3 regions of the Bradyrhizobium sp. CCBAU 45394 genome follow, and region 3 is predicted to be linked to each of the others. Evidence: predicted binding sites of a transcription regulator. Region 3 holds the regulator's gene; each other region holds the start of a gene.
The links. Region 3 encodes LexA, which represses DNA repair genes until DNA is damaged. Its sites were predicted from a motif close to TGTTCNNNNTGTGTTCNG; they were not measured.
Positions count from the first base shown of each region.

Region 1 (10,050 bases), on a different contig from region 3:
GGACTATTACGGCCTGCCGCGTGAGCAGATGCTGGGGAGGACGCCCGAAGAGATTTTCCCGGCCGACGTCGCCCGCGTCGTCAGCGAACAGGATCGCCGGGTCGTGGACACCGGCGAGCCGATGTTCCTGGAGGGGCATCTGCTCGAAGTTGGTGTCAACGGTCACGATCGCGTCGTCAATTCACGCAAGCTGCTGATCAGGGATGGGAACGGTACGCCTCAATACGTGGTCGGTGTGATCGAGGACGTCACCGAGCAGCTCGCGAGCCAGGCACGCATCAGTCATCTTGCCCATCATGATGCCTTGACCGACCTGCCGAACCGCAGCGCCTTCAACGCGGAGCTGGACGAACGGCTGGAGCTGGCGCAGGAGGCGTTGACCAGTTTTGCGGTGCTCAGCCTCGATCTCGATCGCTTCAAGGAGGTCAACGACGTGTTCGGCCATCCCGTCGGCGACATGCTGATGCGGGCGGCGGCGGATCGCCTTGCCGCGGAAGCCGACGGCGCTTTCGTCGCCCGCATCGGCGGCGACGAGTTCATGATCCTGATGCCGGACAACGCCCGCCGCGAGGATATGCTGACGCTCGCCGAGCGCCTGGTCGAGGTCATAGGCAAGGAGCTCGAGATCGACGACTATCTCTCCCAGGTCGGCGTCAGCGTCGGCATCGCCGTTTATCCCGATGACGGCGTGGATGCCGCGACGCTGCTCGCCAACGCCGATTCCGCGCTCTATCGCGCCAAGCGCGAGGGCAGGGCCAGGGTCCGCTTCTTCGAATCCGAGACGGACCAGGAACTGCGCGATCGCAGGCTGTTGCAGCACGATCTGCGTCAGGCGCTGGAGCAGAACCAGTTCCTCGTCCACTTCCAGCCGCAGGCGCGGATGGATGGCGAGGTCATCGGCTTCGAGGCGCTGCTGCGCTGGAATCACCCGACGCGGGGCTTCGTGCCGCCGGACCGGTTCATTCCGCTCGCCGAGGAGAACGGGCTGATCGTCCAGATTGGCGAATGGGTTCTGCGCGAGGCTTGCCGCGAGGCGGCATCCTGGCCGCGGCCGCTGCAGGTCGCGGTCAATTTGTCACCGGTCCAGGTCCAGGCCGGCGACCTCGAGCGCTCGATCCACCAGATCCTGCTGGAGACGGGGCTTGCGCCGACGCGGCTCGAGGTCGAGATCACCGAGGGCGTGCTGATCGGCGATTTTGCCCGCGCGCTCAACCTGCTGCGGCGGTTGAAGGCTCTCGGCATCCGCATTGCGATGGACGATTTCGGCACCGGCTACTCCTCGCTGTCCTATCTCCAGTCGTTTCCGTTCGACAAGATCAAGATCGATCGCAGCTTCATCTCCAACCTCGAGGCGACGCCGCAATCGGCCGAGATCGTCCGCGCGGTCCTGAGCCTCGCGCACGCGCTGAATATTCCGGTCATCGCTGAAGGGGTGGAGACGGAGGCGCAGCGCGCCTTCCTGACGCGCGAGGCCTGCGAGGAGATGCAGGGCTATCTCGTCGGCCGTCCCGACCTGATCGAACGCTATCTCGACCTGGTCGGCGTGACCGTGGAACGCCGCCTCTACGCCTAGCCATCGCCGCCAGAAACGAAATGAGCCGCCGGTTCCATGCCCGCGCGGCTCCAAAGTCGCAGGCTGCGTTGATAGCGTAGCCTTGGTGTACCGCCGTTACCTTGTTTGCGGCCATACGCAAAAATTTATACGCGCGATAGGGACGTCCGGCTGTGCTTTGCCTCACACATGCCGTAACTTTGTGGCTGGGTCGGCATTGAGCCGTGCCAAGAACAATCGCCAAACAATTGTAAAGTTTGCGCCAAAGCAAAGCGGCCGCGTTGCAGCACAGGTTAACATTCCCGAGACCGACCGGCATTGCGCAGAAAATGTTTCGCACAAGTGCAATGCCCCTGACGCAAACCGGAGAAATAAGCCGGGTGTGACCGAGAGGGAGATTCTCATGGAGAACGTACGTCGCTACCGGGCGCTTGCGTCCCTCTGTCGCCAGCAGGCGGCCTATCGGCCGCTCCAGAACTGGGAACTCCTCGGCCAGGCCGAACATTTCGAATACCTCGCCGAGCTCGCGCTGAAGGCGCATTTCGATGCGTGCAATGTGCAACGCGACGAGGACGCCACCGCAACCGCTGGATGGGAGACCCCCGCTGCGGCTTGAGAGCGTCGGGCCGGCTTCGGTCAGTGCGACATCAGCGTCGGCACCGTCATGGCTTCCAGCATGGCGCGGGTGACGCCGCCGAGAACGCGCTCCTGCAATCGCGAATGGCCGTAGCCGCCCATCACCAGGAGATCGAGGCTCTCGTCGGCCGCCAGCGACAGGATGGTCGGCTGAATCTCGGAGCGGGTCGCTGACAGGCCGACCGTGCGGGTCGAGAGCCCGCGCCGGCCGAGATGTCTTGCCAGATTGCCTGCCGACACTTCGCCGGGCACCGTGTCGGCTTCGTTGATCGTGATGATCACGATCTCTTCGGCGCGGGCCAGGAACGGTGCGGCGTCGCGCATCGCGCGGGCGGCGAGCCGGCTGCCGTCCCAGCAGATGCCGATCCGGTTCGCCTTGAAGGCGCCACGGAAGGTGTAAGGCAGGAACAGCACGGGGCCGCCCGCGTGGAACAGAATCTCGCGCGGCAGGTCGTTGTCGAACGAGCCTTGCTCCGGATTCGGCTGAAGTACGATGCTGAGATCGTGCAGTCGCGCCATCTCGCCGAGCGAGCCGGCCGCGTCCGCCGGAATCGCGCCGATCGGGCGGCACGTGTAGGAAATGCCGGCGTTCGCCGCTTCGCTTCCGAACACCGCGAGCGCGGCCTCGGCCCGCTCAACTGCCCGCTCGCGTTCCAGTTCGAACACGGCCGCCACGGCGGCCCCGCCCTCCATGACATAAGCCGCGCTGGTTGCGACATAGCCGACCGCGACCGCGTCGAGATGGGCGTTGAAATGCGCCGCGAGCGAGATCGAGCCGTCGATCACGGGACGCATCGGGCGCTCGGTCGGGACGTGGACGAGAATATCTTTGTACATGGCGCGCCTCCGATGGACATCATTCGGTGGCCGCAGTCTTTCACCGCGCGAAGGGGCGGCGTTGAGCTGCATCAAATGTGCAGCCCCGATTTTTGACCCGGCCGCTGACCGCACCACCTTTGCCAAGATTTAATCGCGCGGACGGGACGCCGTAAGGTCGCGGCGGCCATGTTGCGTGCAAGGCGACACCTGACCCAACATGGACATTTCGACATGAATGACCGCGTCAATTCCGACATCACCACGTCCCGCAGGATCTTGAAGCCGCGCCGGCTCGCGCTGCTCGGCACCGTGGCCGCGCTTGGCGTGGCTGTGCTGGCGGCATCTCCCGGCTCTTCGCCGCTCGGCGTGACCTCCTTCATCGCGCCGGCCCAGGCCGCGGAAAGCGCTGCGACTCCGCCGGGCTTCGGCGACCTCGTCGCCAGGGTCAAACCTGCCGTCATCTCGGTGCGGGTCAGGATCGACCAGGACAACGACAAGAGCGCGATGCTGCAACAGAACCGGATGGATTCCGACGAGGACGCGCCGTTCGACCAGTTCTCGCGGCAGTTCGGCTTCCGCCTTCCGGGTGGCATGAACGGCATGCCGCGCCAGCGTCACCAGATGGTCACGGGCGAAGGCTCCGGCTTCTTCATCTCAGCCGACGGCTATGCCGTGACCAATAACCACGTCGTCGACCACGCCGAGTCCGTGCAGGTCACCATGGACGACGGGACGAGCTACACCGCGAAGGTGGTCGGCACCGATCCGAAGACCGATCTCGCGCTGATCAAGGTCGATGGCAAGAAGGACTTTCCCTTCGTCAAGTTCTCCGACCAGAAGCCGCGGATCGGCGACTGGGTGGTCGCGGTCGGCAATCCCTTCGGCCTCGGCGGCACCGTGACCGCCGGCATCGTCTCGGCGAGCGGCCGCGACATCGGCAACGGCCCCTATGACGACTTCATCCAGATCGACGCGCCCATCAACAAGGGCAATTCCGGCGGCCCGGCCTTCGACATGAGCGGCAACGTGATAGGCGTGAACACTGCGATCTTCTCGCCGTCGGGCGGTTCGGTCGGCATCGGCTTCGACATTCCGGCCACGACCGCAAAGCTCGTCGTCGCGCAGTTGAAGGACAAGGGTGCGGTCACCCGCGGCTGGCTCGGCGTGCAGGTGCAGCCGGTGACATCAGAGATCGCCGACAGCCTCGGCCTGAAGGAGGCGCGCGGCGCGATCGTCGACAATCCGCAGGACAATAGCCCGGCGGCAAAGGCCGGCATCGAGGCGGGCGACGTCATCACCGCCGTCAACGGCACCGCGATCAAGGACTCCCGCGATCTCGCCCGCACCGTCGCCACGCTGGCGCCGGGCACGTCCGTGAAGCTCGACGTCTTCCACAAGGGCGCGAGCAAGACGGTGACCCTCGCGCTCGGCGAGCTGCCGAACGAGCGGCAGGCTCAAGGCAAGGCCGACGATGGCAAGGTGCAGCCCGGCACGCCGCGCCTCGGGCTCAGCCTGGCGCCGGCCGGCGACGTGCAGGGCGCCGGCCAGAAGGGCGTCGTCGTCACCGAGGTCGATCCGCAAGGGCCGGCGGCGCAGCGCGGCATCCAGACCGGCGACGTCATCCTCAATGTCGGCGGCAAGCCCGTCGCCAATGTCGGCGACGTCCGCGCCGAGCTGGCGCAGGCGAAATCGTCCGGCAAGAACAGCGTGCTGTTGCAGGTCAGAAGCGCGGACGCGACCCGGTTCGTCGCGGTGCCGCTCGCGTAAGTCGAGCTCCACCAGCGCAAATCCAAAAGGGCGGCCTTCGGGCCGCCTTTTCTCGTTTGCATCCGGGATACCAACAGCCCGCCGATAACATTCTCGTTAACGGCAGCATTGGTGACGGGTTCGTCCGAAAAAGCCGCGTTCGCTCGTCAGAGTTCGAAATCGCGTGTCGCCTTGGCGGCAATGAAGACGCCAAGGCGAGCTGCTAGAGTGGAACTTCGGACGTCCGGCCGTTTTGTGGAACCGGCCGGCGGTTCGTATTTGATCGGTGCCGACATGGATCGATTGAAGCTCTCGCTGAGATGTGCGCTGCTCGTGGCGCCGCTCGTACTGTCGGCTGGAAGCGCCCTGGGGCGTGATGACGGCCGCTACGCCGATTCGCCGCTCAAGCCCTGGTTCGACAGTCTGCGCAGCCATCTCGGCCCGTGCTGCTCGGATGCCGACGGATTTGCCGTCTCCGATCCCGATTGGGAATCGCATGACGGGCACTATCGCGTACGCCTCGATGGGCAGTGGGTCGATGTGCCCGATGAAGCCGTCATCACCGAGCCGAACCGCGCCGGTCGCACCATGGTGTGGCCGGTGAAGACCGCATTTGGCATCTCGATCCGCTGCTTCATGCCGGGCAGCATGATCTAGCGCCGATTGCCACTACCGCTTGGCGGATTTGCGCTTGGACTTTTTCTTGGCTGCTCTCTTGGCCGTCTTCTTCTTGGCAGTTTTCTTCGAGGCCTTTTTCGGGACCTTCTTGCCTTTCTTGCGCGCCTTCGACAGGCCGATTGCGATCGCCTGCTTGCGGCTCTTCACGCGTCCGCCGCGACCACCGCGGCCGCTCTTGGCCGTGCCCTTCTTGTAGCGCCGCATTTCGCTTTCGACATCGCTCCCGGCGCTGCGCGAGTAACGGCGCTTCTTTGCCTTGCGTGCCATTCAGATTCTCCCTTGGCCGGGAGAAAACCATTCGACACAGGCATGGTTCCGAAGGCGCGCCCGCAACGTCCGGATGCGCGACGCAGCCTGGCTAGAAGGAATTCGCCAGTTCGATCTCCGCCTCGAGCGCCTGGATGCGGCGCGCAGCTTCAGTGAAGGACAGACCCCGATCATATTGCGTGGGCTGAAAGGCCTCCTCGCTGAGCCGCTTCAACCTCAGGCCTTGTGCCCGCGTCATCTGCTCCGCGAGGAAAACCCTGGCGTCGTATTTACCTTGAACCTGCATCTGGCCTCTCCGTGCTGAAATCGTGACTTGACTATATGTTCTTATTTTGTTCTAACAAGCCATGGACAACAGAATTAATGAAATTCGACGTAAGATCAGTGCCTTGAGGCTGGAAATGGCCGATGTCGAGGCGTCCGTGCGCGAGCTCGTCGACCGCGATCGCGACTGCACAGAAAAGGCCCTGGCGCAGATGGATCTGCGCCGGAAAATCAATCTGCTGATCGGCGAATGGAAGGCGGCTGGCGGTGGTGATGTCCTGCCGGATGTTCGCGATCGTGTACGTCTTCGTTCCCTCAAGAAAGCCGCTGATCCCGTGCGCGCAATCGTGCGTCGCTGAGACATTTGGGAGCGTGCCGTGGAGGAAGACCCGGACACGTACCGGATCTTGAGACTGCGCGCCGAGATCCTGGAGCTGGGGTCCGCGATCCGGCAATTGCAGCGTGAGGGTCTCGACGACGCTGCGGCCCAGCTTCTGATCGCGCGCAAGCGGGCGCGGCTCGACCATCTCGTGAAGACAAACTCCGCAGGCGGCCCGAACATCGCCGACATCCGGCGCAGCTAAAGGCGTGCGCCGACGATGTGGCGTGAGAAGGATTGTATCGAACAGCAAAGCAAGAAGGCCCCGCGATCACGGGGCCTTCGATGAACGGCGGCGAGTCTACTTGGTGTTGCCAGTACCCTTGTTCGTCATGGTGCCGCCCTGATCGGAGCCGGGACCGGAGCCGCCCTGACCGGAAGGATCGGCGCCCTTGGATTTCGTGTTGGCGCCCGTCGTCTGCGAGGACGACGTCGAGGATTCATGTTTCGCCTTGTGCGACTTCGCCTGTGCGGCGAACGGGGCGGCGGCGAGGCCGGTTGCCAACATCACGGCGAGGGCGAGCTTGGTCGTCTTCATGCGCAGGAACTCCCTGAGTTAAAATGACGCAGGCAGCCAACTGCCATTCGCCGCAGGAGTTCCCGGCAAAGCAGCCTCGCGGGTTTCACGCGCGCTTCAAAATTCCTTGTCCTCGGCGATGATGAACACGATGCCCGTGAGCATCGCGCCGATCGCGAACGTCGTCACCAGCGTGACGACGAAAACGGCCGCGGCCGAATCTCCGCCATGGTTCAGCAAATTTGCCACCGCCGGGTTGGACAGAATGAGCACGAGACCGAAGGCGAGGCCGATCGCCGCGCCCATCATCGCGTGCGTCAAGAGCGTGATGATGCCGGAAGGAGAGATCAGCCTTGGCGACTTTTTCGGCGACTTTTTCGCGCCCATGGAACCGCCCTCGATCTTGCATGCAACGCAGCCGGCGATTGCGGGTTCCATCGGCATGAACGATTTGTCACGTCGGGCTTCATCCGACGTTCATGCCCACCTTGCGACCATGGAGCCCGTCAACACGGGAACATTCGATATGGGTAAGGTTGTCTTTCTCTATCGCTCGCTGGCCTATCGAAACGCGGCCGCCGACATGCTGCGCAAGGCGCGCAAGCTGCCGCGCGGTGCCGAGCGAAGCGCGGCCCGCCGCTACGCGATGGCGTTACGCGATCTCGCGCAAACGGAAGCCTGGCTCGAAGGGCGCATCGCCCATGAACCTCGGCCGGTGCGGCGCATGAAGGTCGCCGCGTCGGGTTAACCCGACGCGCGCTGGAGCGCGAGGGAGGTGGTGCCCTCGAACTTGCCGTGCGCGGCGCCGGTTGGGGTCTTCCGGGTCAACGGCACTTCCAGGCGGCACAACAGGCCCTCGGCGCGCCAATCGAATTGCGCCTTTCCGCCGAGCTGGGACTCGACGCTCGCAAGCAGGCTCCGCGTGCCGAAGCCGCGAGATTTCGGCGTCCTCACCAGCGGACCGCCGGATTCCTCCCAGATCAGTGTGAGGTGATCCTCCTCGACCTGCCAGCCGATCATGAGCCGGCCCGACCGCGTCGAGAGCGCGCCATACTTGGCCGAGTTGGTGAAAAGCTCGTGCAGCGCGAGCGCCAGCGTCTGGGCGGTTGCCGGCAGCAACTGAACCTCGGGCCCCGCCAGCTTGATCTGGCCGCCGAGCGAGTAGGGCGCGAGCTCCTCGTCGATCAGCTTCGAGAGTTCGGCGCCCTGCCAGCTCGACAGCGACAGGATCGTATGCACGCGCGCCAGCGCGTTGATGCGTCCCTCGACGGCGTTGACGTAGGCCTTGACCTCGTCGGCACGGGTGAGACGCACGATCGATTGCGCCAGCGCCAGCGCATTCTTGGCGCGATGATCGACTTCCCGCGCCAGCAGATTTTGCCGCTCCTCGGCACGTTTGCGCTCGGTGATGTCCACGGTGACACCGCTCACGCGCACCACGCGGCCGCTATTGTCGGCGGTGGCGGCAGCCGTGCCGACACACCAGCGCACATCGCCGTCGGGCCGCACAATGCGGAATTCCGTCTCATAGGCGCGTGTGCCCTTGCTGAATTCGGCGATCGCCTTGCGCAATTGGTCGACGTCATCGGGATGCAACAGTGCCTGAACGTTGGCCGGATTGACCTCGAAGCTCTCCGGGCTCACGCCAAAGATGCGATACTGCCCCTCGTCCCACATCCAGTCGCCGCTGACCCAGTCCCAGTCCCATGATCCCATCTTGCCGGCGGCGATCGCCATGCTGCGACGCTCTTCGCTCTCGCGCAGCTTCGCCGTGGAGTTCTCCAATTCCGCGGTGCGTGCACGGACACGGTCTTCGAGATCGTGGTTCAGCCGTTCGAGCTCGCGGGTCTTCCGGTACAGCTCGGCAAACACCTTGACTTTGGCGCGCAGCACCTCCGGCACGACCGGCACCGGAACATAGTCGACCGCGCCCATCTCATAGCCGCGCAACCGATCGATGTCGCTCACCTGAATGGCCGAGATGAAGATCATCGCCGTCTTCTGGAAACGCGGATGCTCCCGGATCATCGCCGCAAGCTCGAAGCCGTCGAGCTCGGGCATGCAGACGTCGACCAGGATCACCGCGATCTCGGTCTTGAGCAGAACCTCCAGCGCCTCGCGGCCGGACGAGGCGATCACGAGGTTCTCGCCGAGTTCCTTCAAGATCACCTCATAGGCGAGCAGCTTGGCCGGCTGGTCGTCGACGAGGAGGATGTTGACCTTTTCGTGGTCCATTCGCGCATCCAGCTCAGCGGTGCAGCCACATGCGGATCGCAAGCAGCAATTGATCGGTGTTGACGGGCTTGGCGAGGTAGTCGGACGCGCCGGCCTCCAGGCATTTCTCGCGGTCGCCCTTCATCGCCTTGGCGGTCAGCGCGATGATCGGCAGGCGCAAGAAGGCCGGGTTCTCGCGGATCACGCCGATGGTCTGATATCCATCCATCTGAGGCATCATGATGTCCATCAGGACGATGGCGATTTCCGGATTGGACTCGACCAGCGTTACCGCCTCGCGGCCGGTGGTCGCCGTCAGCACCTTCATGCCGCGCCGTTCCAGCACGCTCGACAACGCGAAGATGTTGCGGGCGTCGTCGTCGACGAGCAGCGCGGTCTTGCCGATCAGGTCCTCGTCGGAACTGTTCAGCTTCTCCAGCATGCGCTGCTTCTCGACCGGCAGCTCCGTGATCACGCGATGCAGGAACAACGCGGTCTCGTCGAGCAGGCGCTCCGGCGATTCCACGCCCTTGACCACGATGCTGCGCGCCATGGTGTGGAGCTCGGCATCTTCCTCCGCCGAGAGCTCGCGGCCGGTGAACACCACGACCGGAATGTTCGAAAGTGCTTCGTCGTGACGGATCTGGTCCAGCACCTCGAAGCCGCTCATGTCCGGCAATCTCAAGTCCAGCACCACGCAGTCGCAGGGCGCCTCGCGCAGCGTCGAGAGTGCGCCGGCGCCGGTGTCGGTCGTCACGATCTCGATATCGTCGTGATGCAGGAGCTCGCGGATCGAGAGCTGTTCGGCCTCGTTGTCCTCGACGATCAAGAGCCGCTTGCGGCGCGGCCGCGCATATTCCTTGATCTGCGTCAGCGCGGCCGAAACCCCTTCGGTCGTCGTCGGCTTGTTGACGAAGGAGAAGGCGCCGCGCGCCAGTGCATGCTGGCGGTCCTCGTCGAGCGTGATGATCTGCACGG
Region 1 is NZ_LBIX01000177.1:230,176-240,225, forward strand. Features, by position in the region: gene WN73_RS41870 (putative bifunctional diguanylate cyclase/phosphodiesterase) at 1-1,573, shown strand, start outside; gene WN73_RS41875 (hypothetical protein) at 1,956-2,168, shown strand; gene WN73_RS41880 (universal stress protein) at 2,189-3,025, opposite strand; gene WN73_RS41885 (Do family serine endopeptidase) at 3,239-4,774, shown strand; gene WN73_RS41890 (hypothetical protein) at 5,048-5,410, shown strand; gene WN73_RS41895 (DUF6496 domain-containing protein) at 5,423-5,698, opposite strand; gene WN73_RS41900 (DUF3072 domain-containing protein) at 5,790-5,984, opposite strand; gene WN73_RS41905 (hypothetical protein) at 6,100-6,321, shown strand; gene WN73_RS41910 (hypothetical protein) at 6,340-6,546, shown strand; gene WN73_RS41915 (hypothetical protein) at 6,643-6,879, opposite strand; gene WN73_RS41920 (hypothetical protein) at 6,976-7,245, opposite strand; gene WN73_RS41925 (hypothetical protein) at 7,187-7,606, shown strand; gene WN73_RS41930 (HWE histidine kinase domain-containing protein) at 7,603-9,093, opposite strand; gene WN73_RS41935 (HAMP domain-containing protein) at 9,107-10,050, opposite strand, start outside.
Region 1: a site for LexA is predicted at 6,021-6,038, ahead of WN73_RS41900 (DUF3072 domain-containing protein). Genes of this name have one in related genera too.

Region 2 (10,050 bases), on a different contig from region 3:
GAGCTCCTTGTCGGGGATGACGAGGTCCTCGTCGACATGCTGCTCGACGCCGAGGCCGCCGCAAGCGGGGCAGGCGCCGTAGGGGTTGTTGAACGAGAACAGGCGCGGCTCGATCTCGGGAATCGTGAAGCCGGAGACGGGGCAGGCGAACTTTTCCGAGAACAGGATGCGCTCGGGTCCGCTCTTGTCGTGGATCTTCGCGGTCTTCTTCTTTTCCTCGGCCGGCGCGGCTGCGGGCGCATCGGCGAACTCGACGACGGCAAGGCCCTCGGCGAGCTTCAGCGCGGTCTCGAAGCTTTCGGCGAGACGCTGGCCGATGTCGGCGCGCACCACGATGCGGTCGACGACGACGTCGATGTCGTGCGGAAACTTCTTGTCGAGCGTCGGCGCTTCCGCGAGCTCATGGAAGGTGCCGTCGATCTTGACGCGCTGAAAGCCCTTCTTGAGCCATTCGGCGAGCTCCTTGCGGTACTCGCCCTTGCGGCCGCGCACGACCGGCGCGAGCAGATAGAGGCGGGTGCCCTCGGGCAGCGCCAGCACGCGGTCCACCATCTGCGAGACGGTCTGGCTCTCGATCGGCAGGCCGGTGGCGGGCGAATAGGGCACGCCGACGCGCGCCCAGAGCAGGCGCATGTAGTCGTAGATCTCGGTGACGGTACCGACGGTGGAGCGCGGGTTCTTCGAGGTCGTCTTCTGCTCGATCGAGATCGCCGGCGACAGGCCGTCGATCTGGTCCACGTCAGGCTTCTGCATCATCTCCAGGAACTGGCGCGCATAGGCCGACAGCGATTCGACGTAGCGGCGCTGGCCCTCGGCATAGATGGTGTCGAAGGCGAGCGAGGATTTGCCGGAGCCGGAGAGGCCGGTGAACACCACGAGCTTGTCGCGGGGAATCTCGACGTCGATGTTCTTGAGGTTATGCTCGCGCGCGCCACGGATCGTAATTGCGCGCAGGCTCGAGCCCGCGTTCTGTTGTTGGCGCTTCGCCTTGATCACTTCATCCATCCCGGTGTCCTCAGGGAATCCCAAAGACGCGCGGCCGCGCCAATGGTGAAGGCGCGCTTTGCCCGGAACCGGGATCGGCGCCGATGGGGTTGTCAGCGAACGTAGGAAGAACAGCGGCGGATTTCCAGTGGGACTTGCGAATCGTCAACGGATTGTTGGCGTGCTGGCGGCATCTGGCAGCAGCGGAGCACCGGAACGGCCTCTCGCCCCACGATTCCCTGACGGCTCGGCTGTCCGCGAAAACAAAAAGGCCGGCACAAGGCCGGCCTTTCGTAACGCGATCGCGATGGAGGCGAAGCTCAGTACTTCGCGACGACGGGGCCGCCGAAGGTGTAGTTGAGGCGGACGGTGCCCATGTCGACGTCCTGCTTGATGCTGTCGCTGCGGGTGGCCACGCCGAGGAAGGTGAAAGTGTCGGTGTGCTTGCCCATGAACAAGTGGTTGTATTCGACCGCGACCGACCAGTTCGGAGCGAAGCCGAATTCGATGCCGGTGCCGACGGTCCCGCCCCAGCGCGTTTCGTTCGCGGTGTCGAGCGTAATGCCAGCCAGAGTGCCGCTGAACTTGTTGTGGGTGACGGCCGCGCCGCCCTTCACGTACCAGAGCACGTTGTTCCAGGCATAGCCGACTTGGCCGGTGAAGAGGCCGATGGCGTCGATCTTGGTATTGTTCACCAGCGGGAAGAGAGCGGCGGGAGCGCTGACGTTCGAGCCCTTCAGGTCAGCCCAATCGCCCTGGGCTTCAAGGCCGAACACCCAGCTGCTGGACTGCCAGCGATAGCCGATCTGGCCGCCGACGAGAGCGCCGGTCGCATTGTGACAGCCTTCAGCCGTGACCGGAATTGCGGCGACTCCGACGGCGGTGAGATCCCAGCAATTATGGCTCGAGCCGCCACCGGCGTTGCCGCCGATGTAGAACCCGCTCCAGTTGTAGATCGAGGCCACGGCCACGGGCGCCTTGGTGTAAGGGCGGGCCGCCAGGTCAGCCGCCGAGGCAGGAGCCAACGCGCTGAGCACGAGCAGACTGGCCGAAGCCAGCACAATTCTCTTCATTTCAAATTCCCCAGTTTCGTTTCTCTTCGTCGGCGAAAAGCAGCGGACCCAACGACCCGACTGATGTCATTACTATACATTATTAAAGCCAAAGGTTGTGTCACCGATGTGCCACACCTCTCCGAAAACGCTAGCGAGCGGCTGGATTGGATACTTGGGCGCGAAAAACAAAAAGGCCGGCGCGAGGCCGGCCTTTCGTGACGATGTGCGTCGGTGGCGAAGATCAGTACTTCGCGACGATCGGGCCGCCGAAGTGATAGTTCACGCCGACCTGCACGGTGTGGAAGTTGAGCGTGCCGGTGGGCAGGACGCCCGAGAAGTAGGTCTCGCCGCCGAGGCTGCGATAGAGGTACTCGCCCTTGACCGACCACTGCGGCGCGAAGAACGCTTCGACGCCCGCGCCGACGGTCCAGCCGGAGTGGAACTTGCTGTCCGAGACGGACACGCCGAGTGCGGAGAGGGTGATCTTGTTGTCGATCCAGGCGTAGCCGCCCGTGCCGTAGAACAGGACGTTGTTGACGGCGTAGCCGATGCGGCCGCGCACGGTGCCCATCGCGTCGGTCTTCGAGCTCACGGTCGCGGTCGCAACGCCGAAGCCGGGGACAACGGTCGCGCCGGTCGCCGAGGCGCTGACGTCAGCCCAGGTGCCATCGGCTTCGACACCGAACACGACGTTGCCGGTCTGCCAGTTGTAGCCGGCGGTGCCGCCGACGAAGCCACCCTTCATCTTCGGGTCGCCCGAGCCGTTTTCCCAGGCGCCGCCACCGACGATACCGAGGTAGAAGCCGGTCCAGTTGTAGACCGAGGCCACGGCCACCGGAGCCTTCGTGTACGGGCGAGCCGCGAGATCAGCAGCCGACGCGGGGGCCGCAAAAGCGAACAAACAGGCCGAAGCCAACAAAACCTTCTTCATTTTCAACCTAAATCCCAGTCCCAGTTTCTGTTGTGCCTTCCACGATCGGGAAGGGCATCGGACGCTGTGGTCCAACTGACGTCGTGCTTACACCAGCAAAGCCGCAAGTTGTGTCTCTCAAAAGCCACAACAGTCACAAAACGTAATGGTTGCTGACTTATAGCCGCCGGCATGTCGCACAAAAAAAGGCCGGCACGGGGCCGGCCTTCAATCTTCAAGTGATATCAAAGAGATATCAGTACTTCGCGATGACCGGGCCACCCCAGCGATAGTTCACGCGGACCAGGCCGATATCGACGTCCTGACCGATGCGTTCCGAGCGTGTGAAAGCGCCGGCCGGAGCCACAATGAAGTTGCCGGAGCCGGCGAAGCCGATGGTGCGATTGCCCATGAAGATGTGATCGTACTCGACGCCGACCGTCCAGTTTGGCGCGAATCCGAACTCGAGGCCGGCACCCACGGTGCCGCCCCAGCGGGTCTCGTTGGCCCGATCGAATTCGAGGCCGGTGATGACATCGTAGCCGCGGTAGCGATCGCTGACGACGGCGCCGCCGCCCTTCACGTAGAACAGAACGTTATTCCAGGCATAGCCGACTTGGCCTGTGAACAAACCGAACGCGTTGATCTTGGAGCGGTCGCGAAGACCCGTGCCGATGAACGTCGTGCTGACGTTGTCTCCGGAGAAGTCGGCCCAGTTGCCCTGGCCTTCGAGCCCGAACACCCAATTGGCCGACTGCCAGCGATAGCCGACCTGGCCGCCGACCGTGCCGCCGGTCGCGTTGTGACAACCTTCGCCAATCAGAACGCCGGTGACGGGAGTTACAAAATCCCAGCATTTGTGGGCCGAGCCGCCGCCGCCGTTGATGCCGATGTAGAAGCCGCTCCAGTCGTAGATGGCCGCGACCATTGGCGGCGGAGCCTTCGTGTAGGGACGCGCCGCCAGATCCGCCGCGCTTGCAGGAGCCGACAGGCTCAACGCCACTGCACTGATTGCACCAATCAAAATCTTATTCATTGCAGTCTCCCCAATTCCGCCGCTTCTTGAAATCCCAGAAGCGGCCAAGCAGGCGCGACGCCCATATGAAATCAATTCCGAGGCAAACGTAGCCTAACGGGTGAGCAGAGTCCGTCGCCGAAATACAACAGTCGCGCGATAAGTGCGGCGTATGTAACTTAATGAATGTTAAGTGCTTTTTGTCGTTCACGGGAACCTGAAAAGGTTCCATCTGGCGCCAGCCATTTGAGCAGTTCGCGGGCACCGCCCGGGCCATACATTTCGCGCTTGCTCGAACAGGAACAAATCTGGAACGAGCCGACGGCCGATGCTATATGTGGGGATAACCTGAGGGCTGGTGGGCTGATCGGTCCGCGCAAGCGTATAGGGTCGCCTTAATAGGTTGCAGAGGACCGCGGGGCGCGGTCGGGCCTTATCAATTCAGTGGCATTCGGAGTGGAGAGCGGCGATGGCGGGAAGCGTCAACAAGGTCATTCTGGTTGGAAATCTCGGCAAGGATCCTGAAATCCGCCGTACCCAGGACGGGCGGCCGATCGCGAATTTGAGCATCGCGACCTCGGAGACCTGGCGCGACAAGAACAGCGGCGAGCGCAAGGAAAAGACCGAGTGGCATCGCGTCGTGATCTTCAATGAAGGCCTCTGCAAGGTCGCCGAGCAGTACCTGAAGAAGGGCGCCAAGGTTTATATCGAGGGCGCGCTCCAGACCCGCAAATGGACCGACCAGAGTGGCGTTGAGAAGTACTCCACCGAAGTCGTGCTCCAGGGGTTCAACTCGACGCTCACGATGCTCGACGGCCGCGGCGGCGGGGGAGGCGGCAGCTTCGGCGAGGAGCCGGGCGGCGATTTCGGCTCCTCCGGTCCCGTCAGCAGCGCGCCGCGCCGCGCCGTCGCCGCCGGTGGCGGTGGCCGCAACAGCGACATGGACGACGACATCCCGTTCTGAGGCGGGCGGGCGCTTCGCCCCGAATGTTGTCGTGCTCGCGTAGAGCCGCAGGAATTCTTACCAATTGGCGGGCAGGGCTCGGTTTTTCCGAGCTGGCCTCATGCGCTGCTTCAAGCCTTTGACGGGGCCATCATGTGAATGGTATTAACTTGATGTTAATCCTATTCACATGGATCACCCGCCGATCGGAGGAAGCCCCGCATGAGCCTCGCGCCACTGCTTACGGCTGCTCCGGCGATCCCGCTGCATGCCTTTGCCGCCATGGCCGCCTTCGTGCTCGGCCTGGTCCAGTTTGCCGCTCCCAAAGGCACGCTGCCACACCGGACGATCGGCTGGATCTGGGTGGTGCTGATGGTGGTCGTGGCCGCCTCCTCGTTCTGGATCCACCAGAGCCGCCTGATCGGGCCGTTCAGCCCGATCCATGTCCTGTCGATCTTCACGCTGGTGGTGCTGCCGCTCGCGGTATGGCGGGCGCACGCCCATCGCGCCGCCGATCACCGGCTGATGATGATCTTCATCTTCGCCGGCGCGCTGGTGGTGGCGGGCCTGTTCACACTGCTGCCCGGGCGCATCATGCACCGCGTGGTTTTCGGGGCCTAAGGGGCGGTTTCGGGCGGCTCGTCCGGGCCCAGCCCAGGGCGGTGCCGGGGAGGGCGTAAGTCTCTGGAAAAACAGTCGGAAAAAGCGCTTCCTTTACCCCGGCAAGGGTGGTTATCAGGGGCTCGATGCGCTATATGATTCCCAGATAAACCTCACCGGATTTCCCCTTGGCTGACGACGACGACAAGCCCGGCGACCAGCCGGCGCAACCCTCGGATATTCGCCCCGTCTCCATCTTCGAGGAGATGAAGAAGTCCTATCTCGACTACGCCATGAGCGTGATCGTGGCGCGTGCGTTGCCCGATGCGCGCGACGGTCTGAAGCCGGTGCATCGCCGCATCCTGTACTCGATGAACGAGCAGGGGCACACACCCGACAAGAAATACGTCAAGTCCGCCCGCGTGGTCGGTGACGTCATCGGTAAGTATCATCCGCACGGCGACCAGTCGATCTACGACGCCATGGTCCGCATGGCGCAGGACTTCTCGATGCGCGTGCCGCTGATCGACGGCCAGGGCAATTTCGGCTCGGTCGACGGCGATCCCCCGGCCGCCTATCGTTACACCGAAGCGCGCCTGACGAAGGCGGCGCTGGCTCTGCTGGCCGACATCGACAAGGATACCGTCGACTTCCAGCCGAACTACGACAACAACGAGACCGAACCGTCGGTCCTGCCGGCCAAGTTCCCGAACCTTCTCGTCAACGGCGCCGGCGGCATCGCGGTCGGCATGGCGACCAACATCCCGCCGCACAATCTCGGCGAGGTCATCGACGCCTGCGTCGCGCTGATCGACAACCCTGCGCTCACCATCGACGAGCTCATCAACATCGTGCCGGGACCTGATTTCCCGACCGGCGGCGTCATTCTCGGACGCGCGGGCATCCGCGCCGCCTATCATCTCGGCCGCGGCTCGATCGTCATGCGCGGCAAGGTCGCGATCGAGACCATCCGCAAGGAGCGCGAGGCGCTCATCATCACCGAGATCCCCTACCAGGTGAACAAGGCGACGATGGTCGAGCGCATCGCCGAGCTGGTCAAGGAAAAGAAGATCGAGGGCATCGGCGACCTGCGCGATGAATCCGACCGCGACGGCTACCGCGTCGTCATCGAATTGAAGCGCGACGCCGTGGCGGACGTGGTGCTGAATCAGCTTTACAGATTCACGCCGCTGCAGACGAGCTTCGGCGTCAACATGGTGGCGCTCGACAGCGGCCGTCCGCGGATCATGCATCTGAAGGACCTGCTGGCCATCTTCGTCGACTTCCGTGAGCGGGTCGTCACGCGGCGCACCAAGTTCCTGCTCGCCAAGGCGCGTGATCGCGCGCATATCCTGGTTGGTCTCGCGATCGCGGTCGCCAATATCGACGAGATGATCCGCGTCATCCGGACCTCGCCCGACCCGACCACCGCCCGCGACACCCTGATGTCGCGCGACTGGCCGGCCCGGGACGTCGAGGACATGCTGACGCTGATCGACGATCCGCGTCACCGCATCAGCCCGGACGGCACGATCCGGCTGTCGATGGAACAGGCGAGGGCGATTCTCGACCTGCGCCTGCAACGCCTCACCGCGCTCGGCCGTGACGAAATCCGCGACGAGCTCGACAAGCTCGCCGGCGAGATTGCCGATTATCTCGACATCCTGCGCTCGCGCGAGCGCGTGCTGGGCATCATCAAGACCGAGCTCGCCGAGGTGAAGGCCGAGTTCGCCACCCCGCGCCGCACCGTGATCATGGAGCAGGAGGGCGAGGTCGAGGACGAGGACCTGATTCAGCGCGAGGACATGGTCGTCACCGTCTCGCACGCCGGCTATGTCAAGCGGGTGCCGCTGTCGGCCTACCGGGCGCAGCGCCGCGGCGGCAAGGGCCGCGCCGGCATGCAGACCCGCGACGAGGATTTTGTCTCGCGCCTGTTCGTCGCCTCCACGCACACGCCGGTGCTGTTCTTCTCGTCACGCGGCCAGGTCTACAAGGAGAAGGTCTGGCGCCTGCCCATGGCCGCGCCGAACGCGCGCGGCAAGGCGCTGATCAACATCCTGCCGCTGGAGCAGGGCGAGCGCATCACCACCATCATGCCGCTGCCCGAGGATGAATCGACCTGGGGCAACCTCGACGTGATGTTCGCGACCACAGGCGGCAACGTCCGGCGCAACAAGCTGTCCGACTTCGTCGATGTCCGCCGCTCCGGCATCATCGCGATGAAGCTCGACGAGAATGAAGCGATCGTCGACGTGCAGATCTGCACCGAGCGCGACGACGTGCTGCTGACCGGCGCCGGCGGCCAGTGCATCCGCTTCCCCGTCACCGATGTGCGCGTGTTCACCGGGCGTACTTCGATGGGCGTGCGAGGCATTGCGCTTGGTGAGGGCGACAAGGTGATCTCGCTCGCGATCCTGCGCCACGTCGAGACCACGTCCGACGAACGCTCGGCCTATTTGAAGATGCGCCGCGCGGTGGCCGGCGAAGCCACGGCCGAGGAGCCGGCAGCGGACGCCGAAGCCGAGGAGACCTCCGGCAGCTTCCAGCTCGCCCAGGAACGCTATGTCGAGATGTCGGCGGCCGAGCAGGTCGTGCTCACCGTCTCCGTCAACGGCTATGGCAAGCGGACCTCGTCCTACGAGTACCGCACCACGGGGCGCGGCGGCAAAGGCATCGTCGCCATGAGCGTCAACAACCGCAACGGTAACCTCGTGGCCTCGTTCCCGGTGGAAGACGCGGATCAAATCATGCTGGTCACCGACAAGGGCCAGCTGATCCGCTGCCCGGTCGAAGGCATCCGCATCGCCGGCCGCTCGACGCAGGGCGTGATCGTGTTCGACACCGCCGAGGACGAGCATGTCGTCTCGGTCGAGCACATCACGGAAGAGGCCGAGAGCGGGAATGGCGCGAACGGGGAATAACGTGTAGCCCGGATGGCGCAGGAGGTCGGTGCGAAGCGCCGACCGACGGCGCAATCCGGGACCTCTGTGCGCCTGGCAAGAATCCCGGATTACGCTTGCGCTCCATCCGGGCTACGAACTTCCCTAGATCTCCAGCTCCGTGCCGAACTCCACGACCTGCTTGGTCGGCACGCCGAAGAATGCGGCGGAGCGTTCGGCGTTGCGCTGGAGGAAGGCGAACAGGCCTTCGCGCCAGACCCACATGCCCGGGACGTCCTCGCGCGGGATGATGGTCTCGCGGCCGACGTAATAGGTGATGTCGGAGAGGTCGATGCCAGGCAGCATGCCCTGCCGGCAGGTCAGCGTCAGCCCGTCATAGATCGTCGGGTTCTGCATGAAGCCGTAATGCAGGATCACGCGGGTGATGCCGGGAATGATCTCGATCACCTCCGCGCGTTCCTCGTCGGGAATGTGCGGGGATTCCTCGATCAGCACGGTGACCAGCAGCACGCGTTCGTGCAGCACGCGGTTGTGCTTGACGAACTGGGTCAGCGCGAGCGGCACGCCGCGCGGAGCGGACGCCAGGAACACGGCGGTTCCGGGCAGTCTGGCGCTGCACTTGTTGACGGCGGTCTCGATCAGGTCCTCCTCGGGCTGGCGCAGCTTCGCGCGCGCCGCCTCGACCAGCTTCACGCCGCTGCGCCACGTCAGCATCATGAAGGCGACGAGGGCCGCGAGCAGCAGCGGAAACCAGCCGCCCTCGAACAGCTTGATCGAATTGGCCGAGAAGAAGATCACGTCGATGACGAAGAAGGCGCCGTTCACGGCGACCACGAGCCAGGGCGAATAACCCCACTGGATCGCAACCAGCGCAGCCAGCAGCGTCGTGATCGCCATCAGCAGCGAGACCGCGATGCCGTAGGCGCCGGCGAGTGCATCCGAGCTGCCGAAGCTCAGGACCGCCCCGAGCGTTGCGGCGGCGAGCAGCCAGTTCACCAGCGGCACATAGATCTGGCCGATCGCGTCGCTGGTGGTGTGGCGGATCTGCATGCGCGGCAAAAAGCCGAGCTGGATCGACTGCTGGGTCAGCGAGAACACGCCGGAGATGATCGCCTGGGAGGCGATCACGGTCGCGACCGCCGAGAAGGCGACCAGCGGATAGTGCAGGGCGTCGGGGCAGAGCTGAAAGAACGGGTTCTCGATCATCGCGGGATCGGTGATCAGCAGCGCGGCCTGGCCGAAATAGTTCAGCACCAGCGCGGGCAGGCAGATCGCGAACCAGGCGAGCCGGATCGGCAGGCGGCCGAAATGGCCCATGTCGGCATACATGGCTTCGCCCCCGGTGACCGCGAGGAAGGCTGCGCCGAGGATCGCGAAGGAGACGTGAAAATCCTGGTGGATCAGGAATTCGACGGCGTAGAGCGGGCTGAGCGCCGCCAGCACGGCCGGCGCCTTGACGATGCCGTGGATGCCGAGCGCGGCGAGCACGGCGAACCAGGCCAGCATCACCGGTCCGAAGATGCGGCCGATGAAGCCGGTGCCCTGTTTCTGCATCATGAACAGGCCGACCAGGATGACGACGGTGACGGGCACGACGGCTGGCGCGAGCGAGGGCGCGTCCACCTTGAGGCCTTCGATGGCGC
Region 2 is NZ_LBIX01000176.1:604,160-614,209, reverse strand. Features, by position in the region: gene uvrA (excinuclease ABC subunit UvrA) at 1-1,005, opposite strand, end outside; gene WN73_RS40375 (outer membrane protein) at 1,305-2,057, opposite strand; gene WN73_RS40370 (outer membrane protein) at 2,281-2,970, opposite strand; gene WN73_RS40365 (outer membrane protein) at 3,206-3,985, opposite strand; gene WN73_RS40360 (single-stranded DNA-binding protein) at 4,434-4,928, shown strand; gene WN73_RS40355 (DUF2306 domain-containing protein) at 5,130-5,528, shown strand; gene gyrA (DNA gyrase subunit A) at 5,696-8,428, shown strand; gene WN73_RS40345 (potassium transporter Kup) at 8,552-10,050, opposite strand, start outside.
Region 2: a site for LexA is predicted at 4,263-4,280, ahead of WN73_RS40360 (single-stranded DNA-binding protein). Genes of this name have one in related genera too.

Region 3 (10,050 bases):
CCTGGAAGATCGGCGTCTCCTGGAGCTGGAGCCGAATGTAGATCGCGATGGCCACCAGCAGGAAAGACACCAGGAACGGAACGCGCCAGGCCCATTCGTCGAAGACCTGATTGCCGAACCAGGTCCGAGTCAGGACGATCACGGCCAGCGACACCACGATGCCGAGAGTCGGAGAGGTCTGTAGCCAGCCGGTGTAGTAGCCGCGCTTGTCGTCCGGCACATGCTCCGCGACATAGGTGATGGCGCCGCCATATTCGCCGCCCAGGCACAGACCCTGGATCATGCGCAGGCCGAACAGAACGAACGCCGCCGTTAGACCTATGGACTGGTAGGTCGGGATCAACCCGATTGCCCCCGTACCCAGTCCCATTCCGCTCAGCGTGATGAGGAATGTATATTTTCGTCCGACCCTGTCACCCATCCATCCAAAGAGGAAGGCTCCCAGGGGGCGGATCAGGAAGCCCGCAGTGAACAGAGCGATCGTGCTGAGGAGGGCTGCAACCGGGTGGGATTGCTCGAAGAACTTGACCGACAGAACGGCGGCCAGGCTGCCAAAGATATAGAAATCATACCATTCGATGACGTTTCCCACCGATGCAGCAACGATCACGCGGCGGAAATCGTGCGGTACTTGAACTGCCATGTGCTGCTCCTATCAAACTCAAACCCACTCCTCGCGCATTTCAGCGCCAGTTCGCTCGCGGAGTGCGTTTGGTGTGCGACGCTACAGGCGAGAATTGCGAGTTGCGTCCGCAACGCCTGGTCTCAGAGGAACCTTGAACCACCTGAGAAGAGCTTCGGCGGCCTTCGGTACCGCGAGCTGTCACGACCTGGCCCGTCTGTGCGGGGGAGGCGTGGAGAGCAGTTTAGTCCTGCCAAGGCCGACCCCTTATGAGACTTTCGGCGCAATCGACCCGAACCCAGGCTGCCCCCGTCCAGAGACAGAACGGTCGCCCATCGCGCCGGGCGGTCGTGTCACGAATGAACGGAAAGGACCTCTCGGGCGTTGTGTGGGTCCCGAGCGAGGAGCCCACCATGCAGAACATCGCAGAGCATATGGAAGTCATCGGCGCCGACGGCGTCCACATCGGCACGGTCGACAAGGTCGAAGGCCATCGGATCAAGCTGACCAAGAAGGACAGCGGCGAGGGCAGCCACAGGGGCCATCATCACTTCATCGACAGGGGCCTCGTCGCCGGCGTCGAGGGCAACAAGGTCCGGCTGTCGGCCAAGGCGGATGTCGCCGTGACGATGGAAGAGGAAAAGTAGGGCTCGATCGAGTTCGTTCCTGATCTGTACCGCTATTCGCCGCCCTGCACGTTCCGGTAGCCTCGGCCTCCGTCACGTATCGCAAGGTGCAGGGAATGGCGGAGCCGGGCCGGCCAGCACGGTCCCAAGGGATTGCGGGGACCTGGCCCGTTGGCCGGGCTGCTCCGGCCGGCGGGTTTGCGCCGGCGGGCTATGGCGCCTGGCCCGCACTCGTCGAGGCGCTGCGCGGATGGATGCGCGCGGAGGCCGGCGCCGGGCGGCTGTTGCCGTGGGTGCCGGTCGCCTTCGGCAGCGGCATCGCACTCTACTTTACCGCCGATCACGAGCCGGTGCTGTGGGTCGTTGCCGCGATAGCGGCCGCGCTCATGCTTGGCGCCGTCCTGTTGCGGCGGAGCCGGCTGTTCGCCCCCGCGATCATGATCGCGGCGATTGCGGCCGGTTTTGCCGTGGCGACCTGGAAGACGGCGCGCATTGCTCACACCGTTCTCGCAAAACCGCTCTATTCGGTGTCGTTGTCGGGCTTCGTCGAGACGCGCGACATCCGCGAGCGCACCGACCGTTTCGTGCTGCGTGTCACCGCGATGGAGGCGCAGCGGAGCGAGGTGAAGCTGGAGCGCGTGCGCCTCTCGGTGCGCAAGGGGACTGCGCCGGAGGTCGGCAGCTTCGTGCAGTTGAAGGCGCGGCTGATGCCGCCGATTTCGCCGGTGCGCCCCGGCAGCTACGATTTCTCGCGCGACATGTTTTTCCAGGGCATCGGCGCCTCCGGCTTCGTGATGGGGGCGATTGCGGCTGCGGTGCCGCCCGATGCCGGTGGCTTGCGGCTGCGCTATGCCGCCTTCATGCAGGGCCTGCGCGATGCGATCGACGCGCGCATCCGGGCAATGCTCGAAGGCGACAATCGCGCGATCGCGACGGCGCTGCTGACGGGGCGGCGCGACGCGATCACCACGCCCGTCAACGATGCCATGTTCATTTCAGGGCTGGGCCATGTGCTCTCGATCTCCGGTTACCACATGGCGGTGGTCGCCGGCGTCGTGTTCTTCGCGGTCCGCGCGCTGCTCGCTCTGATTCCGCGATTGGCGGTCGGCTTCCCCATCAAGAAATGGTCGGCGGCTGCGGCGCTGGTGGCCGCCGCATTCTATCTGCTGCTCTCGGGCGCGGAGGTCGCGACGCAACGCTCGTTCTTCATGACCGCCGTGGTGCTGATCGCCGTCATGGTCGACCGACGCGCCATCACCTTCCGCACGCTTGCCGTGGCCGCGTTGATCGTGCTCGCGGTCGCGCCCGAAGCGCTGGTGCATCCGAGCTTCCAGATGTCGTTTGCGGCAACGCTGGGGCTGGTTGCGCTGGTGCAGATCGGCATGCCGAACCTGTTCGCTTCGCCCGATCATTCGGCGACCGCGCGCATCGCGATGTGGGGCGGCCGCGAGATCGCGATGCTGTTTCTGGCCTCGCTGATCGCGGGGCTTGCGACCACGCCCTATGCCGCCTTCCACTTCCACCGCGTCACCCCGTTCGGCGTGCTTGCCAACCTCGGGGCGATGCCGGTGGTGTCGGCGCTGGTGATGCCGGCGGGACTGCTCGGATTGCTCGCGGCGCCGTTCGGGCTCGACGGCGTGTTCTGGTGGCTGATGGGGATCGGCATCGACTGGATGGTCGCGGTCTCGCGCTGGGTGGCCGCGCTGCCGGGCGCGGTCGGCCGCATCCCGGCGTTCGGCATTGCGCCGCTGATCGCGGCGAGCCTCGGGATCATCGTGATGGGCCTGCTGCGCACGCCCTTACGCTGGTCAGGCGCGCTGGTGCTGTTGGTCGCGATCCTCTGGGGGCTGGCAGACCGGCGGCCGGATATTCTGATCGCCGGGGACGGCCAGAGTGTCGCGGTGCGGGGCAGGGACGGGCCCCTGCAAATGATCCGGGCGAACAAGGACGGCTTTCTGCTGAAGGAGTGGTTGGCTGCCGACGCCGATCCGCGCGATGCCGGTAGTCCCTCGCTCGCCGCCGGCGTGTCGTGCGACGAGGCCGGCTGCGTGACGCCGCTCGCCGACGGGCGCCTGGTCGCGCTGGCCTTGCGCATCGACGCTCTGGCGGATGATTGCAGCCGCGCTGCGCTGGTGGTGACGGCGCGACCGGCGCCACCGGATTGTGTGGCGATGGTGGTCGACCGGCAGCGACTCGCGGCGCAAGGCGCGCTCGCTCTGACACGGCGCGGCGACGGCTTTGCGGTTCAGGCGGTGAAAGCGAGAGGCACCGATCGTCCGTGGTCGCCGGCGACCGCCGGCGAGGGCGATTTCAGCGCGAGCCTTGCGCCGCAGGCGGCCGCCCCCCGGGACGCGACGCCGTCCGAGGCCGACCTGCAGGCCGAGGATTGAGCGGACGGGCTCACAGGTACCAGGCCAGCACGGCTTCGAGCCCAGCACTCCCGATTACCGGCAGGGCCACCATCTGGCTCAGTCCGATTGCGCGGGCCTCCGCGGCTGCGGCCGAGCCGTCGTGCCCGAGATCGTCGTTGAGCGCGGGCATGCCGGTGGCCCAGGCTCCGCCGATGCTGCCGTCGCCCCTGGCGATGGATTTGTCCGCATAGAGCGCGGCAAGGTCTGTCTGCGCGCTGCAATCGCCGGCGCGAAAGACCAGTGCCGAACGGGCCTCGTTCGGCACCCAGATCTCGAAGCGTCGCGCAATCGGCGTCGCCTGTGCGGACAGGAAAGTCAGCACCCAGGTCTGGTCGGTGCCGGTCCGATAGGGCACGCCGACGCCGAGATTGATCCCGACCTCGGCGGCGTCTTCCCAGCGCAGAAAACTCCTGGCGTTGTGCAGGTCCTTGATGATCAGCGGCAGGCCCGCTTTCCAGGTGCGTCCGGGCAGACCGAAGCCGCGGGGAAACCTGGTGTGGCGGGAGTTGAATTCGAACATGTCGGCGGTGCCATAGTAGCCGTCGACGAGCCCCATCTCGTGGGAGCTATCGGGATCATTGTGCCAGAGCTCGATCGCGCCGACATGCGCCTCGTCATCGCCGCAGAACAGCACCATGACGGCCTGCAAGAATTCGCCTGAAAACACCGGCACCGCCACGCCACAGGTGAGGCCGGCCGCGAGCGCCTGGTCGGTCCGCTTGAAATAGGAGTTGGCGAATTTAGTGAGGATCACGGGATGGCCGCTGGCCCAGGCCTTGCCGGGAAGGCCCTCGTCGTATCCGAAGCGCAAGTCCTCGCTCACGGCCTTGAACGCGGACAGCCCTTCGCCGTAGAGGCCGCCGCCGAATTCCAGCCGCATGCGCGTCCGGTCCGGCACCCAGAGTTCAACGACGCGAATGAAGGTTTTCATCGAACGTGTCCGCCGCCTCAAGCCTTTGACAGCATCGGCGATCTGGCCGCGGAACGGACGTTCAAAATTCGGGCAGGGCCGCGCAAACTTCGTGCGATGGGCAGGTGCGAGCCTGATCTCGGCGGATTGGATTCCGGAAGACGCAAATCATACCATCTCGCCGGCCACGGCCGGCGATGGCAATTTCAATCCCGGCCCCGACCTCTGCGCCGGGGGGAGGTACATCAGCCGATCGGCAGGCGTGTGATCGTCGGCCTGTCAGCGATGATCTCCGGCTTGTGTTCACGCTCGCCGGCCGGCTGGGTCACCGGCAATTGCAGCACGGTCGCGCGCTGGCCTTCGACGAGTTGCGTCACGAGTACGTATTTGCCGTCGGGGAATTCGATCGCGTCATGATGGCGATCGGGAATGTGCGGATCGATCTTGCCGAACTTGCCGACGCGGGAGTTGATGGTGCGCGTCCAGATCCAGCGATTGTCGTAGCGGACGTTGTCGGCGAAGGCGAGCTCCGTTCCCGGCAGCAGGCAGACCGCGACGGACATGTCGGCCTCGGAGGCGAAGCCGCGCGTCGAGGTGCCGCGGAAGGTGGTCGTGACGATCGTCTCGCCGACTTGTGCGGGACGCGTCGCGACGGCATGCAGGCTGTAGTCACACATCGGGTGCTCCTCATTCAGGGATAGCGACCCGCGCCTCCTTCGGAGGCACTGGCCTCTATCAGAGTGGAAGCATGTTAGCGTCTTCTTGGTTGTAGGCAAATCTGCGGCTTGGGTCCGCAGGCTGCCATCACAATATCTTTTTCAAATGCCTCAGGAACAAAAACCGCTTCCGTGCATTTGGCGTGCGTCTCCGTCAGCGACCAGCAGGTGCCGACCAGCCCGAATATTGCCAGGCGGGTTGCGACGGCTGCGCGACGGCGTTGCGGGCATTGCGCAATTGCTCGCTCGTCGTCTGCGTTGCCTTGCGGGCATGGTGCGACTGCGCGGCGAAGGCTTGCGATGCCGACGCGGATGCTGCGATCAGCGCCACCGTGACGGTGCTCAAAACGATCTTGCGCATTGATTGCCTCCTCGATCTCCAGGGCCACGAAGCGATGAGGGCTTCGTGCGGCGTCGCGAGGATGTAGCGCTAGAGAGGGGCCGGATAATCTGAGCAAAACCAGAAAGACTATCCAGCCGGAGCGGACAATCGTCCGCTCCAATCGTCAACGACGCGGGTCGCCAACCGGCGGGCCGCGCTTAGGTGATTGCTTGAGCATGATCTCCGCGCAAGCGCGTCCTGCGCTTGTCGCGAGGGAAAACCGCTGCGCACTTTGCGCTAACGCGGCCCTCCAGTCCGGATCACGCTCAGTACTTCCGGTATAGGCCGATCAGCTTGCCCTGAATCTTCACTCGGTTGGGCGGCAGGATGCGGACCTCATAGGCCGCATTGGCGGGCTCGAGCGCGATCGAGGCGCCGCGGCGGCGGAAGCGCTTCAGCGTCGCTTCCTCGTCGTCGATCAGCGCCACCACGATGTCGCCGGTGTCGGCGCTCTCATTGCGCTGGATCAGCGCCATGTCGCCGTCGAGGATGCCGGCTTCGACCATCGAGTCGCCGCGCACTTCGAGCGCGTAGTGCTCGCCCGAGCCGAGCATGTCGGGCGGTACGCTGATGGTGTGGCTGCGGGTCTGCAACGCTTCGATCGGCGTGCCGGCCGCGATGCGGCCCATCACCGGCACCGCGACGGGGCGTTCGCCCTCGTCCGCGCTGGAGCTCGCTCGCACCTTGCCGAGATTGCCCTCGATGACGCTCGGCGTGAAGCCACGGCGGTTGCCAGCGGCGGCCTGCAGCTCGGGCAGCTTGATCACCTCGATCGCGCGGGCCCGGTTGGGCAGGCGCCGGATGAAGCCGCGCTCCTCCAGTGCGGTGATCAGGCGATGGATGCCCGACTTCGAGCGCAGGTCGAGCGCGTCCTTCATCTCGTCGAAGGAGGGCGGCACACCGCTTTCCTTCAAACGCTCGCTGATGAATCGCAGAAGCTCGTATTGTTTGCGCGTTAACATCTCGACCAAATCCCCCGGTTGATGTCGTTCGATTCCGAGACGGTGAATTCAGCGGCGAGCCGCCAGATGCTCGAAACAAATCATGAACGGACACTATATGTTCGATATGTGTTCCGCAACTGCTTAATTTACCGTGAACGCGACAAAGTTCGCGGAACGCGCAGGACCAGTGCGTTCAGGCGGGCAGTCGCAGCACCTCGCAAGGCGCGCCTGCCTCGGCCTTCGGCGCGAACGGCGCGCGCACGAGAAGTGCCTGCGCCGCAGCGAGATTCGCAAGCAGCGAGGAATCCTGATGATTGACGGGAAGGGCGACAAGCATGCCGTCGTCGCGCCGCTCCAGGCGCGCACGAAGATAGTCCTCGCGCTGGTCATTGGCGCCGACATCGCGGCCGAGCACGGCGCGCTCGCGACGATGGTGAATCACGGCGCGGCCCGACAGGGCGCGAATCAACGGCACCATGAACAGGAAGCCGCACACATAGGACGACACGGGATTGCCGGGCAGGCCGATCACCCCCATCGCCCCTAGCCGGCCGTGCATCATCGGCTTGCCCGGCCGCATCGCGATCTTCCAGAACGCCATCGCAATGCCTTCGGCCTTCAGCGCCTGCTGGACCAGATCGTGGTCGCCGACCGAGGCGCCGCCGATCGTGATCAGGATGTCGGCGCCGCTCTCTCGGGCACGGCGGATGCCGGCTGTGGTGGCCTCCAGCGTATCGGCGGCAACGCCGAGGTCGATGGTATCTGCGCCCTCCTGGCGGGCGAGGGCGTGCAGGGCATAGCCGTTGGAATAGACGATCTGGCCGGGGCCCGGCGTGGTGCCCGGCATCACCAGCTCGTCGCCGGTGGCGAGGATCGCGACCTTCGGACGGCGGCGGATGGGCAGGTCTGGGTGGTTCATCCCCGCGGCGAGCGCGAGGTCGCGCTCGGTGAGCCGGGTTCCTTTGCGCAGGAGCACGTCGCCCTCGCGGAAGTCGACGCCGGCGGGCCGGATGTGCCGACCGGCGATAGCGGCTTCCTTGATCGTGATGCGCTTGCCCTCGGCGACCGTATCCTCCTGGATCACGACCGCGTCCGCGCCGGCGGGAACGACGCCGCCGGTGAAGATTCGCACCGCTTCGCCGGCGCCGACCGCTCCCGCGAACGGCCGGCCCGCCGCGACCTCGCCGATCATGGTGAGCTGCGCGTCGACCCTGGCCGCATCGGCTGCGCGCACGGCGTAGCCGTCCATGGCCGACATCGCCTCGGGCGGCTGGGTACGCCGCGCCGCGACGTCGCGCGCGAGCACGCGGTGGTAGGCCTCGTCGAGGGGAATCATCTCTTCAGGCAGCGGCTCCGCGCCGGCCAGCACCGCGGCGAGCGCGTCAGAAACCGGCATCAAGGCCACGGCGAAACTCCTGCTCGGAAATTCTGGACGAATGGGCGGCAAGAGTTCTAGCCGAGCGCGGGCGATGAAGCAAAATGGGACCGGATCAGGATTTATCCTGCTTGATCCGTCCAGTCATGAGGGACCGTCAGCTTTGCCGCGGCATGATCTGTCTGACGAGAAAGACGGGAACGAGCGTGGCCATGGCAAGGACGACAATGACGGGAGCCACGGCCAGCATCGGTCAACGACCGGTCTGGCGGTCCGGACGGAGGTCCGGCGCCACGTCGGGAGCCACGTCAGGGGGCTTGGGGCCTTGATCCTTGTCGGGCAGCGGATCGGCCTGGGATTTCAGGTCGGCGGCCTTGCTGATCAGCTTGGCGGAGAGGTCAGCATCCGAAGTCGTTCTGGCGAATTCGAGCAGAAGAGAGGCTTGTTTGGTGAGGTAGGTCTTGCCCAACACGATGATACGTCCGTCTGTAGAAGTCCCAACGGACTCAAGAGTCCGGAAGCGGGCATTCCGTTCCCGGAACTCTGTACAAAAATGTACAAAGCGATTTGGTTCCTCATCTCGGCCAGATCGGTTCCGGGAGCTCCCCGGTTTCACCCGCCGGCCGATGCGTCTCGATCAGATTCCCAGCGCCTCGAGCGCGTCGCCGACATCGCGGGGCGAGGTCACATGCACCGCGGTCAATCCGCGCGCCCGCGCTCCCTCGACGTTTTCGGCGAGGTCGTCGAAGAACACGATGCGCCTGGCGGGCACACCGATGGCCGCCACGACATGGTCGAACGCCGCCGCGTCCGGCTTGCGCAGGCCGATGCTGGACGACAGGTACAGCTCGCGGAAATGGCCGAGCAGGTCGGCGTATTCCTTCGAGAAATGGTCGACATGCGGCCGGTTGGTGTTGGAGAAGGCGTAGAGCGGCATCTGCTTCGCCGCACGCGGCAACAGCTCCGCGACATCGGGCATCTCACCCGCGAAGATCGCGTTCCAGCCCTCGAGGAATTGCGCATCCGAGATGCCGATCCCGAGCGAGGCGCGTAGCGAGGCGAAATACTCCTCGTCGCTGATCTTGCCGACCTCGTGCAGCCGATACGCCTCGCTGTCGCGCACATAGCGGGCAATGATCGCCTCCGGCTTGCAGCCGGCGTGTCCCGCCCAGCAGGCGATCGCCTTGGAGAAATCGATGTCGAGCACGACGCGCCCGAGGTCGAACAGAAGCGCATCCGCGCTGCCGGGAGAGAGCGAGGTCATTGCGTCCTTTCGGATCAGTACCGGTAAGGTTCGTGGTCGAACAGCGGGAACGCGCTGAACACGCTCGGCGCATTCGTTGCGGTGGCTTGGTGCAGGCAGGACTTGTTGACCTCGGCGAACGAGGTGGCGCCCAACAGGCCGAGGCAGCGCAGCACCTCGTCCTCCAGAAGTTCCAGCATCCGCGTCACGCCGGCTTCGCCGGCCGCCGCCAGCGCCCAGCATTGCAACCGGCCGATGCCGACGAGGTCGGCGCCCGCCGTGATCGCCTTGACGATGTCGGTGCCGCGGCCAAAGCCGCCATCGACCATGATCTTGGCGCGGCCCTTCACGGCCTCGACGATCTCAGGCAGCACATGCATGGCGCCGCGGCCGTGATCGAGCTGGCGGCCGCCATGGTTGGAGACGTAGATCCATTCGACGCCGTGATCGAGCGCGATCAGGGCGTCCTCGGCGGTGGCGATACCTTTCAGGATCAGCGGAATCTTGAACTTGTCCTTGATCATCTTCACGGTCCGCCATTCCAGGCCTTTCTGGAAATCGCCGCCGGTGGCGCGCAGGCGGCTCTCGCGAACGTAGCGCTTGGCGATGTCGCGTTCGCGACGGCTGTAATGGGCGGTGTCGACGGTCAGGCAGAAGGCGGCGTAGGCGTGCTTTTCGGCCCGGCTGACGACATCGGCGACGAAGGCGTCGTCGCCGCGCACATAGAGCTGGTAGAGACGCAGCGCGTCGGGGGCGGCTGCGGCGGTCTTCTCCAGGCCAGGCTCGGACACCGAGCTCAGCATGTGCGCCGCCCCAAAGGT
Region 3 is NZ_LBIX01000158.1:44,012-54,061, reverse strand. Features, by position in the region: gene WN73_RS18390 (MFS transporter) at 1-643, opposite strand, end outside; gene WN73_RS18385 (DUF2171 domain-containing protein) at 1,036-1,269, shown strand; gene WN73_RS18380 (ComEC/Rec2 family competence protein) at 1,365-3,638, shown strand; gene WN73_RS18375 (GAF domain-containing protein) at 3,649-4,590, opposite strand; gene WN73_RS18370 (hypothetical protein) at 4,815-5,246, opposite strand; gene WN73_RS18365 (hypothetical protein) at 5,440-5,646, opposite strand; gene lexA (transcriptional repressor LexA) at 5,934-6,629, opposite strand; gene WN73_RS18355 (molybdopterin molybdotransferase MoeA) at 6,805-8,016, opposite strand; gene WN73_RS18350 (hypothetical protein) at 8,240-8,458, opposite strand; gene WN73_RS18345 (HAD family hydrolase) at 8,624-9,250, opposite strand; gene WN73_RS18340 (alpha-hydroxy acid oxidase) at 9,265-10,050, opposite strand, start outside.